4 regions of the Mesorhizobium sp. B2-3-11 genome follow, and region 1 is predicted to be linked to each of the others. Evidence: predicted binding sites of a transcription regulator. Region 1 holds the regulator's gene; each other region holds the start of a gene.

Region 1 (3,286 bases):
GCGTGGTGATGGTGTAGATCAGCTTGGGCTGCTCGGCCTGCAGCTTTGCGATCATCTGCGGCACCAGCGATGCATCGAAATTGGTATGGCTCTCCGTATAGACGACGTCCTTGCCGTCGACGAAGCCGTTGTCTGTCAGCGCCTTCTTGAAGCCGGCTATGGCGGCGTTCAATTGCGGATGCTCGCCAAAATTGGCGATGCCGATGCGGATTTGATCGGCGGCGGCACTGCCGGCGCTCACCACCAATGCGCCGGCCAAGAACAAACCCGACAGCCAAGCGGATTTCGACTTCAACATCATTTCCTCCCAGATTTGATCGACGCCGCTTCCAGCGCGGCTACTGCGGCGATCATGGTCAGTCCGCCGGCCCGTGTCAAACATTATATATAATTCTTGCCATGCCCCAACATCATATATAATTTTCTTTGCCAGACCATGGGTGGACCGCGATGCAGGATCAAACGATCTCCACAAAGACGGAGGCAGCCTATCAGCTGTTGCGGCGCGATATCCTGACGACGCGCCTCATGCCCGGGGCCCCGCTCAAGCTGAGTGCGCTGCGCGGCACCTATGGTGTTGGCTGGACGCCGTTGCGCGAAGCCTTGTCGCGGCTAGAGGCCGAACGCCTTGTCACCGCCATCAGCAATCGTGGTTTTACCGTCGCTCCGGTATCGCGGGCCGAACTGGAGGACCTGGCACGCGCCAGGATGGTGGTCGAGATACCCCTGTTCCTCGAATCGATGGAAAAAGGCGGCAAGGAGTGGGAGGATGCCGTTGTCACCGCCCACTACCGGCTCTCCCGTTGCAAGACCGCGGTCGACGATCCTTCGGATGCGGCCGTCGATAAATGGGACGAGAACCACGAAGCTTTCCATGTGGCGCTGCTGAGCGCGGCGACTTCCAATTGGCTCATGCGATTCCGCTCGACCATCGCCGATCAGCTGCGACGGCATCATCGTTTTCTCGGCCTGGCGCCGACATTGCGGGCCGCGGCTGGCCTGAAGGACGGTTATGAAGAGGCAATGGAGGCATTGTGCGAAGCGATTGCGATCGAACACCATACAGCGATCATGGAAGCTGCACTCGATCGTGACGTCGAGCGGGCCAAGGCGCTGATGACGGCGCATATCGGCTATACCCTGCACGTCTATGTCCATAGCGAAGACAGCGGCGCGACCAAATACGCCGCCCGCGCCGGCAGCTTGCAAGCGGGTTCCGGGTGACTTCAATGCTTGCGCGACGCCTATTGGCATGCGCTGGCCGGAGTGGGCCAAACGCCTGGGTCCATCGCCGCCCCTAAGCTACCAATCGTTGGCGTTTTGATTTCGTTTCGTTCCGCGAATAATGGATCCATAAATTGTACAATCCACCCGCGAAGAGCCCCCCGAAAGACTGATGCCAAGGCCCATCAGTGGATAGGCCACAGGCCATTAACCAAAACGATTTCAATGCCTGCCGATCGTGGAAAGGATCGGCCTCAGTCCGCTGTCGCGGCAAAAAACTTCAGACGCGTTAACAAATTCATTAAACTTTAAACGGTTGCGGAACACAACTGGAACGGATAGTGTTTGTTCTGGGTTTGTTTTTTCGATTCTGGTCAGACCTTTCGTTCAATGCCTTGGGGGCCGCCATGCTGACACGCAAGCAACATGAACTGCTGATGTTCATCCACGAACGGCTCAAGGAAAGCGGGATACCGCCCTCCTTCGACGAAATGAAGGAAGCGCTCGATCTTGCCTCCAAATCGGGCATCCATCGCCTGATCACGGCGCTGGAGGAACGCGGCTTTATTCGCCGGCTACCCAATCGGGCGCGCGCGCTGGAAGTGCTGCGGCTGCCGGACTCGATCGCGCCGGGCCTCAATGCGGCAAAGAAGTTCTCGCCAAGCGTCATCCAGGGCAGCCTTGGCCAAGGCAGTCTCGGCCGCCAGATCAGGCCGGCGACGGCGCCTTCCCGCCTGGCCGCGGCCGGCAACGACGATGATGCGGTTTCAGCCGTGTCCATCCCGGTCATGGGTCGTATCGCCGCCGGTGTGCCGATCGATGCTATCCAGCATCAGACGCATTCGATTTCGGTGCCGCCGGACATGATCATGGGCGGCGAGCACTATGCGCTGGAAGTCAAGGGCGACTCGATGATCGAGGCCGGTATCTTCGACGGCGACACGGTCATCATCCGCAATGCCGATACAGCAAGTCCGGGCGAAATCATCGTGGCGCTGGTCGACGAGGAGGAAGCAACGCTGAAGCGGTTCCGTCGCAAGGGCGCCTCGATCGCGCTCGAAGCCGCCAATCCAGCCTACGAAACACGCATCTTCGGACCGGATCGGGTCAAGGTGCAGGGCAAGCTCGTCGGGCTGATCAGGCGCTACTGAACTGGCTTGCCATCGGGCTTGTCGGCCTTTTTATAGGGGGCCAGCCCCCTCGCCTCGCGTGAGAATTTTCGCTGCTCGTGCCAAGGCCGGTATGGTCCGTCGACGGCGAATTCGATCTCAGCCGGCGTCGTGGCCGATTGGGGATCGAAGAAAACGGCGGCACTCCCCTTGCGGGCGAGCTGGCGTTTGGTGACGACGAGAACCAGCGGATTATGACAGGTGTCATAGGCGGTCGCGTCATTGACGACGATCAGGTCGGCGAAGGCGCAGGCCTTCCAGGTGTTCTTGCGATCCTCGACATAGGCGATGATCGCGCCGGAAGGGTGCCTGGCAAGGCACAGGCCTTCGCGGCAATAGAACGGCGATCCCAGCGGCAGGTCGGTGGGAGTGGCAAGATCGAATTGCCCGTCCGTCTCCTCGAACATTTCCGGTAGGACGATTGTTTCGGAGATCAGAGCGCGTTTCCAATTGTCGGCTGCGAATTCGTTCGGACGTTCCCGGTTGACGGCCAGTTCGCCATTGCCGATCGACAGAGCCACCAGCCGCGCATCTTCCGAGATCAGCACATCGGGCGCGCGCGTGTGCGACACAGTCAACAGACCGGCAAGCGCGAATGGCACCGCCGTGAGCCGGAGCCACGTCGTCGCCATCGTCGCGATGACCAACGCGACGGTGACCAGCAGCACGGATTGCTGCGAAATCAGCCCGACTCCATCGACCGGAGAGCGCTCCGATATCCACGCCGATATGGCGATCATCGCTGTCAGGCCCTTGCCCATGAGGTAGAGAGCCGGCCAATCCAACCCGAACGGCATCAGCAACGCGCTAGCGACGGCCAGGAACATCACGATCGACACGATCGGCATGACGGCCAGATTGGCGAACAGGCTGAGCGGCGACACCCGCTGGAA
Region 2 (3,286 bases), on a different contig from region 1:
GCGCACGCCGAGCCGGCGAAGTGCCGCGCGACCTTCCTGGTCGAGCGACTTCATCTCCTCGGCGATGTCCCGGCGATTGATGAGGCCGAAATTCTCGACCAGCTGGAAGGCGATGCCGCGGCCGATGCCGGAAATCTGCTCGGCATTCTTCAGGTCGACCAGTGGCTTCAGCAGGGATTCGATCTGGAAATTGACGAAGCGTTCGGCGCGCGCGGCGACCCTGTCGCGCGCTGGGCCCGTCAGCTGTTCGTCTGCCAGCAGCACCAGACGCGGCTTCAGCGCGTCCTCGCCCGAAACCAGCGTGCCGATCGGCGCGCCGATCCAGCGCAGCGTGCCGTCCGAACCGAGCGCGAGATCGCCATTGGCGCAGGCGCCGAAGCGCTCCGCGCGTGCCTCGAATTCGGCGGCCAGCGCCTTTTGCGCGGCCGTGCGCACGGCCTTGGCGTCCTCGCCACCGGCGGTCTGGTCGGCGGTGAAGCGGAACCCTTGCAACTCGCCGACATGATGGCCTTCGACAAGGACGGTTCCGGTAGGGCTGATTTCGGCTTCAGGCATGGTATTTTCTCTAAGGCGCCGCATGAGGACGGAAGTCCTGCGGTCTACGAAGCGTTTCGTCAACCGCTCATGCAGCGCATCCGACAATCTGTCTTCGATTTCGCGCGTCTTTTCCCGCCAGTGTGCCTGATCGGCCAGCCAGCCGGGCCGGTTCGACACGAATGTCCAGGTGCGGATCTGGGCAATGCGGTGCGACAGCGTATCGATGTCGCCCTCGGTGGTGTCGGCGCGGCGCACCTGCTCGGCCATGTAATTTTCGTCGACATGGCCATGCCGGGCGAGGTCCATGTAGATCGAGGCGATGAGATCGGCATGCTGGGCCGGCGCAATCTTGCGATAGTCGGGCAGCGCGCAGGCTTCCCACAGCAGCGCCACACGTTTGGCGTTGGTTGCGAGCGCGCGGATGTCTTCGTCGCGGGAGAGATGTTCGAGCGCTTGTGCATCGACGGCCGGCAGCGCGCGTGTCAGGCCCTCGACTGGGGCGTTGGTTTCGATCGACCGCTTCAGCGCATCGAGGCTGGCGAAATCGAATTGCGCGGTGCGCCATTGCAGCACCTTCACCGGGTCGAAGTCATGGCCCTCGATCTTCTGGACCAGATCCTCGTCGAGCGGATCGACCTGGCCGGTGACGCCAAACGTGCCGTCGCGCAGATGCCGGCCGGCGCGGCCGGCGATCTGGCCGAGTTCGGCCGCCGTCAGATTGCGGTACTGGTAGCCGTCGAATTTGCGGTTCTGGGCAAAGGCGACATGGTCGAGATCGAGGTTAAGCCCCATGCCGATCGCGTCGGTGGCAATGAGGTAGTCGACATCACCCGACTGGAACAGCGCCACCTGGGCATTGCGGGTGCGGGGCGACAGCGCCCCGAGCACGACGGCGGCACCGCCCTGCTGGCGGCGGATCAGCTCGGCGATGGCGTAGACCTCGTCGGCGGAGAAGGCGACGATCGCGGTGCGCCGTGGCAGGCGGGTCAGTTTCTTGGAGCCGGCATAGGCCAGATGCGACAGCCGCGGCCGCGTCACCACCGAGACGCCCTTCAGCAGCCGCTGGAGGATGCCGTGCATGGTGGCCGCGCCGAGCAGCAGCGTTTCCTGGCGGCCGCGCAGATGCAGGATACGGTCGGTGAAGATATGGCCGCGCTCGAGGTCGCCGGCCAGTTGCACCTCGTCGATGGCGACGAAGGCGGCGTCGGTCTCGCGCGGCATGGCTTCGACGGTGCAGACCGAATATTTGGCGCCTTGCGGCTGGATCTTCTCCTCGCCGGTGATCAACGCCACCTTGTGGGCGCCGACCTTCTCGCAGACGCGGGTGTAGACCTCGCGCGCCAGCAGCCTCAGCGGCAGGCCGATGACGCCGGTTTCGTGCGCCACCATGCGCTCGATGGCGAGATGGGTCTTGCCGGTGTTGGTGGGGCCAAGCACTGCGGTCACGTCGCGGCCCGACAGGATCAGCGGCTCGGTGTGTTTCTGCTGGATGTTCATCGGCTCGGAAATAAGGCTTTCTGGCCTCTCGTGGTCGGGAGCGTGCCTGGACGGCGCGTATGACAGCCGACACATAGGGATTTCGGGCGCGAAGCGAAAGCGGAATGTTCCAACCGGTTTCCGAAGACGTCCGCGTCAGCCCGCAAATCAGCCCCTGCTTAACAGTTGGAACGAGTCTGGAACGAATCAGCGACGAATCGGTGACTCCGTCAGGTTCAGCTTTTGTTCACGGCTAGATATGGATTTTGGGACCTCGAGTCTCACCACATGCTGAATCACCGGATTGGCCCGTTTTATGCTAGGCGGACTTTGCCATTAATCTTTGCCTGTGAAGGATGCGGGAGGATCGGTATGCCCCGCTCAAAGTTGTGAAATCGTTAATCTTTCTGAACTCGACATTAAGGAATAGCAGGCGATCGCGGCCATTAATGTTAACATTGCGCCCAAAGCCGGAACGAATCGGCGACAAATCAGCGTCAGCGGTTTTTTCTCCTTTTGTTCCCCCAATATCTTGTGTTGTGAACAGCTTATCCACCGAGAATCCACAGGCTTGACCACAGGGTTTCGCACAGACGCGCTGCCGCCATTAACCTTTGCGTGCCGGAACAGGACATGTCGGGTTGGGAGGGTCCGATAATGTCGTGGTCATGCGCACAGCAATGCTCGCCGCCGGTTCAGGATGCATCCGCCCCGGTTGCATAGCGCTGCAGGACCGGACCGACATCCCTGATGATTTCTTCGTGCGATAAGGCTACGACGGGCGGCCGCCGCAGCAGATATCGGCACGTCGCCAGACCCAGCAACTGGCTGGCGACGAGGCCGGCGCGCCGGCCGGCGTCGGAGGGGTCGCCGAACGGTGCCACAACCAGCCGGACCTGAGTGGCGAATACGTCGCGCACCTTCTCCGCGGCGAATTCATTGGACGCAGCCGAGCGCAGCAGAATGACCATGCCGGTGGCGCTGGGAGAATTCTCCCAAATGCGAAGAAAACGCCGGATGATTGCGTCGCCGATGGAGGCCCGGTCGGTCACCTGCGTTGCGGGCAGTTGCAGGTCGAACAGCGCCGCCCTGGCGAACAGCTCATCCTTGCTGCGGAAGTAGCCCGGCGAAGGTGCTCGACCTGAGTTGGAGTACACGTTTTCGCGTTCATCATCGCATCGCCAAGTCCTGTCGCCATCGGTCGTTGTTCGTCATGGGCGATGCTGCCCATGTGCACAGCCCCGCCGGCGGTCAAGGCATGAACACCGGTCTG
Region 3 (3,286 bases), on a different contig from region 1:
GTCGCTGGAAGCGCAGCGGCGCGGCCATCAATTGTTCCACTACACCCCAGACCGGTTGTCGCTGCGCGACGGCAAGGTGTTTGCCCGCATCGAGGAGATGCAGGTGCGCGATGAGAAGGGCAGCCACTATTCGCTGGGCGAAAAGGTGCGCACCGACCTGTCGGAGATGGACGTCATCCTGCTGCGCCAGGACCCGCCCTTCGACATGAACTACATCACCACGACCCATATCCTCGAGCGCATCCATCCGAAGACGCTGGTCGTCAACGACCCGGCCTGGGTGCGCAACAGCCCGGAAAAGATCTTCGTCACCGAGTTTCCCGACCTGATGCCGGACACGCTGATCACCAAGGATCCGCTTGAGGTGGCCGCCTTCCGCAAGGAGTTCGGCGACATCATCGTCAAGCCGCTCTACGGCAATGGCGGCGCCGGCATCTTCCATCTCTTGGAAGCCGACCGCAACCTCGCCTCGCTGCTCGAAATGTTCGGCCAGCTGTTTCGCGAGCCCTATATCGTGCAGCGCTACCTGAAGGATGTACGCAAGGGTGACAAACGCATCATCCTGATCGACGGCGAGCCGGTCGGCGCCATCAACCGGGTGCCGGCCGAGCACGATTCCCGCTCCAACATGCATGTCGGCGGCCGCGCGGAGAAGACCGAGTTGACCGAACGTGAGCGCGAAATCTGCGCCCGCATCGGACCGTCGCTGAAAGAGCGCGGCTTCATCCTGGTCGGCATCGACGTCATCGGCGACTACATGACCGAGATCAATGTCACCTCGCCGACCGGCGTGCGTGAAGTGCAACGCTTCGGCGGCGCCGACATCGCCAGCCTGTTCTGGGACGCGGTGGAAGCGAAACGGGCATAATCCGTTTCCACTTTGTGTTAACCATGTTCCGCTTTTGCAGCCGGGTACAACCGGGGCGCAACCTGTGCGGCTACCGGGTTCCCCCGATGTTCCTGATTTGACCGAGGACTCTTCAGGCCCCGCGCTGTTCGCGCGCCCTGACATCAGCGGTCTCGGCCAGTACCCAGTCCCTGAACAGCCGGATCTTCGGGGTGTTGCGGCGGCCTTCGGAATGCACGAGCCAATAGCCGTCGCCGTCGGACCCCAGCGCCTCGAACGGCTGGATCAGCTGTCCTGTCGTCAGCAATGAGGAGTAGAGATTGCGGGTGAGGATGGCGACACCCTGGTCCGTCAGCGCCGCCATCGCGTCATAGGCCTGTGTGCCGAGCTCCGGACCGGCTATGATGCGATCCGGCTCGAAGCGGGCACCGGCTGCCTCGAACCAGATCTTCCACCAGGGATCGCTCGAACAGCATAGTGGCAGCTTGTAGAGATCCTGCGGGTGGCGGATGCCTCCCACGCTCCGCACCAGCCTTGGGCTGAGCATCGGCGTGTAGTCTGCCTTGAACAGGTAGTGGGCTCCCAGGCCCGGCCATTTCCCGGTGCCGGTGCGAATGCCGATATCCATGCCGTCGCCCAAAATCGGCCAGCCGGGACGATGTATCGACTTTCACGGCAAGGTCCGGATGCATCAGCTGGAATGCTCCAAGGCGCACGGCGAGCCAGGTCGAGGCGAAAGTCTGGACCGTGGTGACGGAGAGCACACCGGTGGCGCCGCCCTTGGTCGCAACCCATGCGTCGGCCAGCGCCGAGAACGCGCCCGATGCCGTATGCACCCGTTTGCCTTTGTTCTTGTATTGTTCTTGCCTAAGCCTGAAATCTGTGGTTGTCTTGAGCTGACGTCGCTCGTGGATTGTTCACAAGGGCTGGGGGCGAGCCGGGCATCGGGGGCAGAATATGGTGGCGCGGGTTCGTACGGTCGCTTTCCAGGGCATCGAGGCCGTGCCGGTCGACGTGCAGGTGATGATCGCACCCGGCAAGGTCAACATGCACATCGTCGGCCTGCCGGACAAGGCGGTGGCCGAGAGCCGCGAGCGGGTCCAGGCGGCCCTTCATGCTTCCGGCCTGTCGATGCCGTCGAAAAAAGTAACGATCAATTTGGCGCCCGCGGATTTGCCCAAGGAAGGCAGCCATTACGATCTGCCGATCGCACTCGGCCTGATGGCGGCCCTCGGCGCCATTCCGGGCGACATGCTGGCCGGCTATGTCGTGCTCGGCGAACTGTCGCTTGACGGGACGATCACGGCGGTTGCCGGTGCGCTGCCGGCGGCGATCGGCGCCAATGCCGAGGGCAAGGGCCTGATCTGCCCGTTCGCCTGTGGGCCGGAAGCGGCCTGGGCGGGGCGGGAATTCGACATTCTGGCGCCGCGCAGCCTGATTGCCATAGCCAACCATTTCCGCGGTACGCAGGTGCTGTCGCGCCCGGAGGCCGGCATCCACGCCTCGGCACGCGACCTGCCCGACCTTGCCGACATCAAGGGCCAGGAGACGGCGAAGCGGGCGCTGGAACTGGCGGCCGCGGGCGGCCACAATCTCTTGATGATCGGTCCTCCGGGCTCGGGAAAATCGATGCTGGCGCAGCGTCTTCCCTCGATCCTGCCGCCGCTGGCGCCGAAGGAATTGCTCGAAGTCTCGATGATCGCCTCGGTGGCGGGCGAGCTCGGCGAAGGCAAGCTGACCGACCGGCGGCCATTCCGCGCCCCGCACCATTCGGCCTCGATGGCGGCTATGGTGGGCGGCGGCATACGCGCGCGGCCGGGCGAAGTGTCGCTCGCCCATCACGGCGTGCTGTTCCTCGACGAGTTCCCCGAATTCACGCCGCAGACGCTCGATGCGCTGCGCCAGCCGCTTGAGACCGGCGACTGCATGATCGCGCGCGCCAACCACCGCGTCACTTATCCGGCACGCATCCAGCTGGTGGCGGCGATGAACCCGTGCCGCTGCGGCATGGCCGGGGAACCCGGCTATCGCTGCCTGCGCGGCGAGCGCTGCCGCACCGACTATCAGGCGCGCATCTCAGGCCCGCTGCTCGACCGCATCGATCTTCGCATTGAAGTGCCGGCGGTCTCGGCCAGCGACCTGATCCGGCCCGACCGGGCGGAAAAGAGCGCCGATGTGGCGCTGCGCGTCGGCCGCGCGCGCACCCTCCAGCGCGAGCGCTTCGAACGGCTCGGCGTCAGCAGCGCCACCACCAACGCGCATTGCTCTCCCGCCGTCATCGAAGCGATCGCCATGCCGGACGCCGCCGGCCTGTCGCTGCTCAAGGACGCCAGCGAAAAACTCGCCTTTTCCGCACGGGCCTACCATCGCGTGCTGAAAGTCGCGCGCACGCTCGCCGATCTCGACGCCAGCGAGGCTGTCGGCCGCATCCATCTGGCC
Region 4 (3,286 bases), on a different contig from region 1:
GTCCGCCATGTGAAATCCAGTAGAACGTCTTGGCCTGCGCGGCTGCCGGAATGACCGTCAGCGCGATCAGCAGGCCGTAGAGCACAAGTCTTAATCTCGTCAGCATTTGATTTCCTCCCGGTTGAAGATGATCCGTCCCTTGTTCCGGTTTCAGCCGGATTGCGTCTTTTGCCAGCGCCGCTCGGATACCTAAGAGCATTCCCTTTTTCGACGGATGGCAAGCCTCCATCTGCAGATGTAGTCGGCGCCTGACGGGGCGCCATCAACGACCCCATCAGATCGCATCAGTTTGGGATGATTTTTTCCATGCAGCCGAATGATTGTCGCCGAGGCTCAGCCGGACGGATTGTCCTGGCCAGTTTGGGCGGTCACCTGGGGCGAAAGCCTCCGAAGAGCCGGTTAGAGCAGGCCGGCCTTGGCGAGATCGCGCATCAACTGGCTGGCGCCGTAGGTCCAGTGCGGGCAATCGGGCGACAGCCGCACGCGGTTGACCAGCGCGCCGAATTTTTCCGACGAGATGGTGACGATGTCGCCGACCTTGTGCGTGAACCCCTTGCCCTTTTCGTCGCGATCCTTCGACGGCACGAACATCGTGCCGAGATAGAGCGCCAGCCCGTCCGGATACTGGTGGTGCGGCCCCATGGCCGCCGCAACCAGTTCCTCCGGCGAACGGCTGATCTCGGCCATCGAGCTTGCGCCCTCCAGCGAGAATCCATCGTCGCCTTCGACCTTCAGGCGCACGACGGCCTGCTTCACATCGGCGATGGAGAACGTGTCGTCGAACAACCGGATGAAAGGGCCAAGCGAGGCCGAGGCGTTGTTGTCCTTGGCCTTGCCGAGCAGCAGCGCCGAGCGCCCTTCAACGTCGCGCAGATTGACGTCGTTGCCGATGGTAGCGCCGACGATCCTGCCGCTTGAGGCGGCGATCATGGCGATCTCCGGCTCCGGATTGTTCCAGGTCGACACCGGGTGGAGGCCGACATCGGCGCCGAAGCCGACCGAGGCCATGGGCTGGCACTTGGTGAAGATCTCGGCATCGGGCCCAATGCCCACTTCCAGATATTGCGACCAGGCGCCGCGCGAAATCAGCTTGGCCTTGATCTCCATCGCCTCGGGCGAACCGGGCTTGAGCTTCGACAGGTCGTGGCCGATCAGGCCGGCAATGTCGGCGCGGATAGCGTCGGCCTTTTCCGCCGAGCCGCGCGCCTGTTCCTCGATCACTCGTTCGAGCAGGCTGACGACGAAAGTGACACCGGATGCCTTGATCGCCTGCAGGTCGACCGGAGACAGCAGAAAGGGTTTTGCCGGATCGCGCATGGCTTCGAAACTGTTGGCCGCGATGTCGTCGAGCAGGCCGACCGGCCTGCCCTTGGCCGAACGCACATGGCCGGCCGGATCGGCCAATTCGCAAACGTCGCGCACCGTGGGCGCCGCGCTCGACGTGATGTCTAAAACCGTGCCGTCGCGCACGACAACCACCATGGGATGGGCGACATCGCCGCTCCTGGCGCGCCCGACAAACAGGCCTTCTGCGGGCAGATGTGTCGGGTTGGTCATGCGGGCGGTCCTCGGTCATCGCTGCGGTTTGCCGGATTGGCGCGGCACTTTCACCGGATTCCTGCCAAAGGTCTATCCCCCTTTGGGTGGTCCACTTGCCGTGTTGTCTGTGAGAGACCGATTTGCGACTGCGGTGACGACGCTTCGACGCCTGTGTCATTCCATACTTGAATTTGTTCCTGTTTTGTTCTAGATTGGGCGATCGGATACAAGTGCCGGACGAGATCAGTTGTGAGTGGGCAGCCTGCATTCGGGACAGCAAGGAACGGCCAGACCTTTTTCCGATGGGAGCAGGCCGAGCGACATTTTCATAATCGAATATTCTTCGCTATCCTTGCTGAGAGTGCGACCGCGGCCATGGTCGCGCAAAAGGCTGTCGCCTTGAGTGGAGAGTTCGAACTACAGGGTCGGTTCGTTCCGGAAAAGCACATCCATATCTCGCTCGTCGGTCTCGGCGACCATCATGAATATCCAGAAGAGCTGGTTGTAATCGCCCGGCATATAGGCTCGATGATCGTTGCAAAACCTTTCGAGGTTTCCTTCAATCGGTTGGCGGCTTTTGGTGGTGGTGCTCTGGTTCTGCGTAGCAGCGACGGCAATCCGGCGCTGCAGACGTTCTGGCGTGATCTCACCGCGGTGATTTCCGACAGTCCGCTGAAGCCTTTCATTACGAAATCCATCGAACCGCACGTCACATTGCTTCGCGACGAAGTGCGTGTTCCCAGGATACGCGAACGATTAATCGATCCGGTCGGCTGGACTGTACGGGATTTTGTGCTGGTCCACAGTCTTATTCGGAAGCGTGCCTACAGAGTGCACGGGCGTTGGGAACTGAACGGCCAGGACGATGCCCGGCCAGCGATCTAGAGGTTGGTCATCGTGCCCGCGCCCACCCATCCTGACAGCGCCATGTCAGCTATCGAACGGTCCGGCAATGGTCGGCCAGCAGGCGGTTCCCTATTTGCAATGGGTCTGAACAGGAGGAACACAAATGACCACAGCGGAAATTGCCAAGGATTTCACCGAGCTTCTCAAGCAGGGTGACAATGAAGGCGCTGCCGAGAAGTACAATGCCGACGATATCGCCAGCTACGAAGCCATGGAGGGGCCGATGGCCGTCAGCCACGGCAAAGCGGCTCTCAAGGAGAAGAGCCGGTGGTGGCAAGAGAGCAACGAAGTCCATGGCGGTTCGGTCGAGGGTCCCTATGTCAATGGTGACCAGTTCGCGGTGCGCTTCACGTTTGACATAACGCCCAAGGCCACGGGCCAGCGTGTCACCATGGATGAGGTCGGCCTTTACACGGTCAAGAACGGCAAGATCACCGAAGAGCGATTCTACTATTGAGCTACCGGGCCGGAAAGATCGCTTCCGGCCCACTTCGCGCCTACGATTTGCTGGCAAAGCGGGAAGGGCGGTTTTAGGCTGTGGGCGGATTCGACTGTCAGCCAGAGGACCACGCTTTGACGATCACCATGTACGGCATCACCACCTGCGACACGATCAGGAAGGCGCGCGTCTGGCTGGAGAGCCATGACGTTGCCTATCGGTTCCACGATTATCGCGCGGAAGGGATCGAGGCAGACAGGCTGAATGGCTGGGTCGGCAAGGTCGGCTGGGAAAAGCTGCTCAACAAGGGCAGCACGACGTTTCGCGAACTGCCGGAAGCGGACAGGCAAGGCCTCGACGAGAAGAAGGCGAAAGCGCTGATGCTGGCCAGGCCGACAATGA

What was found. The regulator LexA, encoded in region 1, represses DNA repair genes until DNA is damaged. The targets are predictions, from matches to a motif close to TGTTCNNNNTGTGTTCNG.
Region 2: a site for LexA is predicted at 2,201-2,218, ahead of FJ960_RS08150 (helicase-related protein). Genes of this name have one in related genera too.
Region 3: a site for LexA is predicted at 1,695-1,712, ahead of FJ960_RS17535 (YifB family Mg chelatase-like AAA ATPase). Genes of this name have one in related genera too.
Region 4: a site for LexA is predicted at 1,732-1,749, ahead of FJ960_RS22780 (2'-5' RNA ligase family protein). Genes of this name have one in related genera too.

Annotation. Positions count from the first base shown of each region.
Region 1 is NZ_VFVS01000001.1:458,561-461,846, forward strand. It holds gene FJ960_RS02450 (ABC transporter substrate-binding protein) at 1-298, opposite strand, end outside; gene FJ960_RS02455 (GntR family transcriptional regulator) at 451-1,224, shown strand; gene lexA (transcriptional repressor LexA) at 1,632-2,375, shown strand; gene FJ960_RS02465 (ComEC/Rec2 family competence protein) at 2,369-3,286, opposite strand, start outside.
Region 2 is NZ_VFVS01000004.1:172,484-175,769, reverse strand. It holds gene FJ960_RS08150 (helicase-related protein) at 1-2,034, opposite strand, end outside; gene FJ960_RS08145 (hypothetical protein) at 2,333-2,569, opposite strand; gene FJ960_RS08140 (TetR/AcrR family transcriptional regulator) at 2,709-3,170, opposite strand; gene FJ960_RS08135 (NAD(P)/FAD-dependent oxidoreductase) at 3,146-3,286, shown strand, end outside.
Region 3 is NZ_VFVS01000012.1:65,393-68,678, forward strand. It holds gene gshB (glutathione synthase) at 1-868, shown strand, start outside; gene FJ960_RS17530 (LysR substrate-binding domain-containing protein) at 981-1,475, opposite strand; gene FJ960_RS17535 (YifB family Mg chelatase-like AAA ATPase) at 1,805-3,286, shown strand, end outside.
Region 4 is NZ_VFVS01000018.1:108,591-111,876, reverse strand. It holds gene FJ960_RS22790 (substrate-binding domain-containing protein) at 1-106, opposite strand, end outside; gene FJ960_RS22785 (fumarylacetoacetate hydrolase family protein) at 400-1,557, opposite strand; gene FJ960_RS22780 (2'-5' RNA ligase family protein) at 1,915-2,424, shown strand; gene FJ960_RS22775 (nuclear transport factor 2 family protein) at 2,549-2,902, shown strand; gene FJ960_RS22770 (ArsC family reductase) at 3,019-3,286, shown strand, end outside.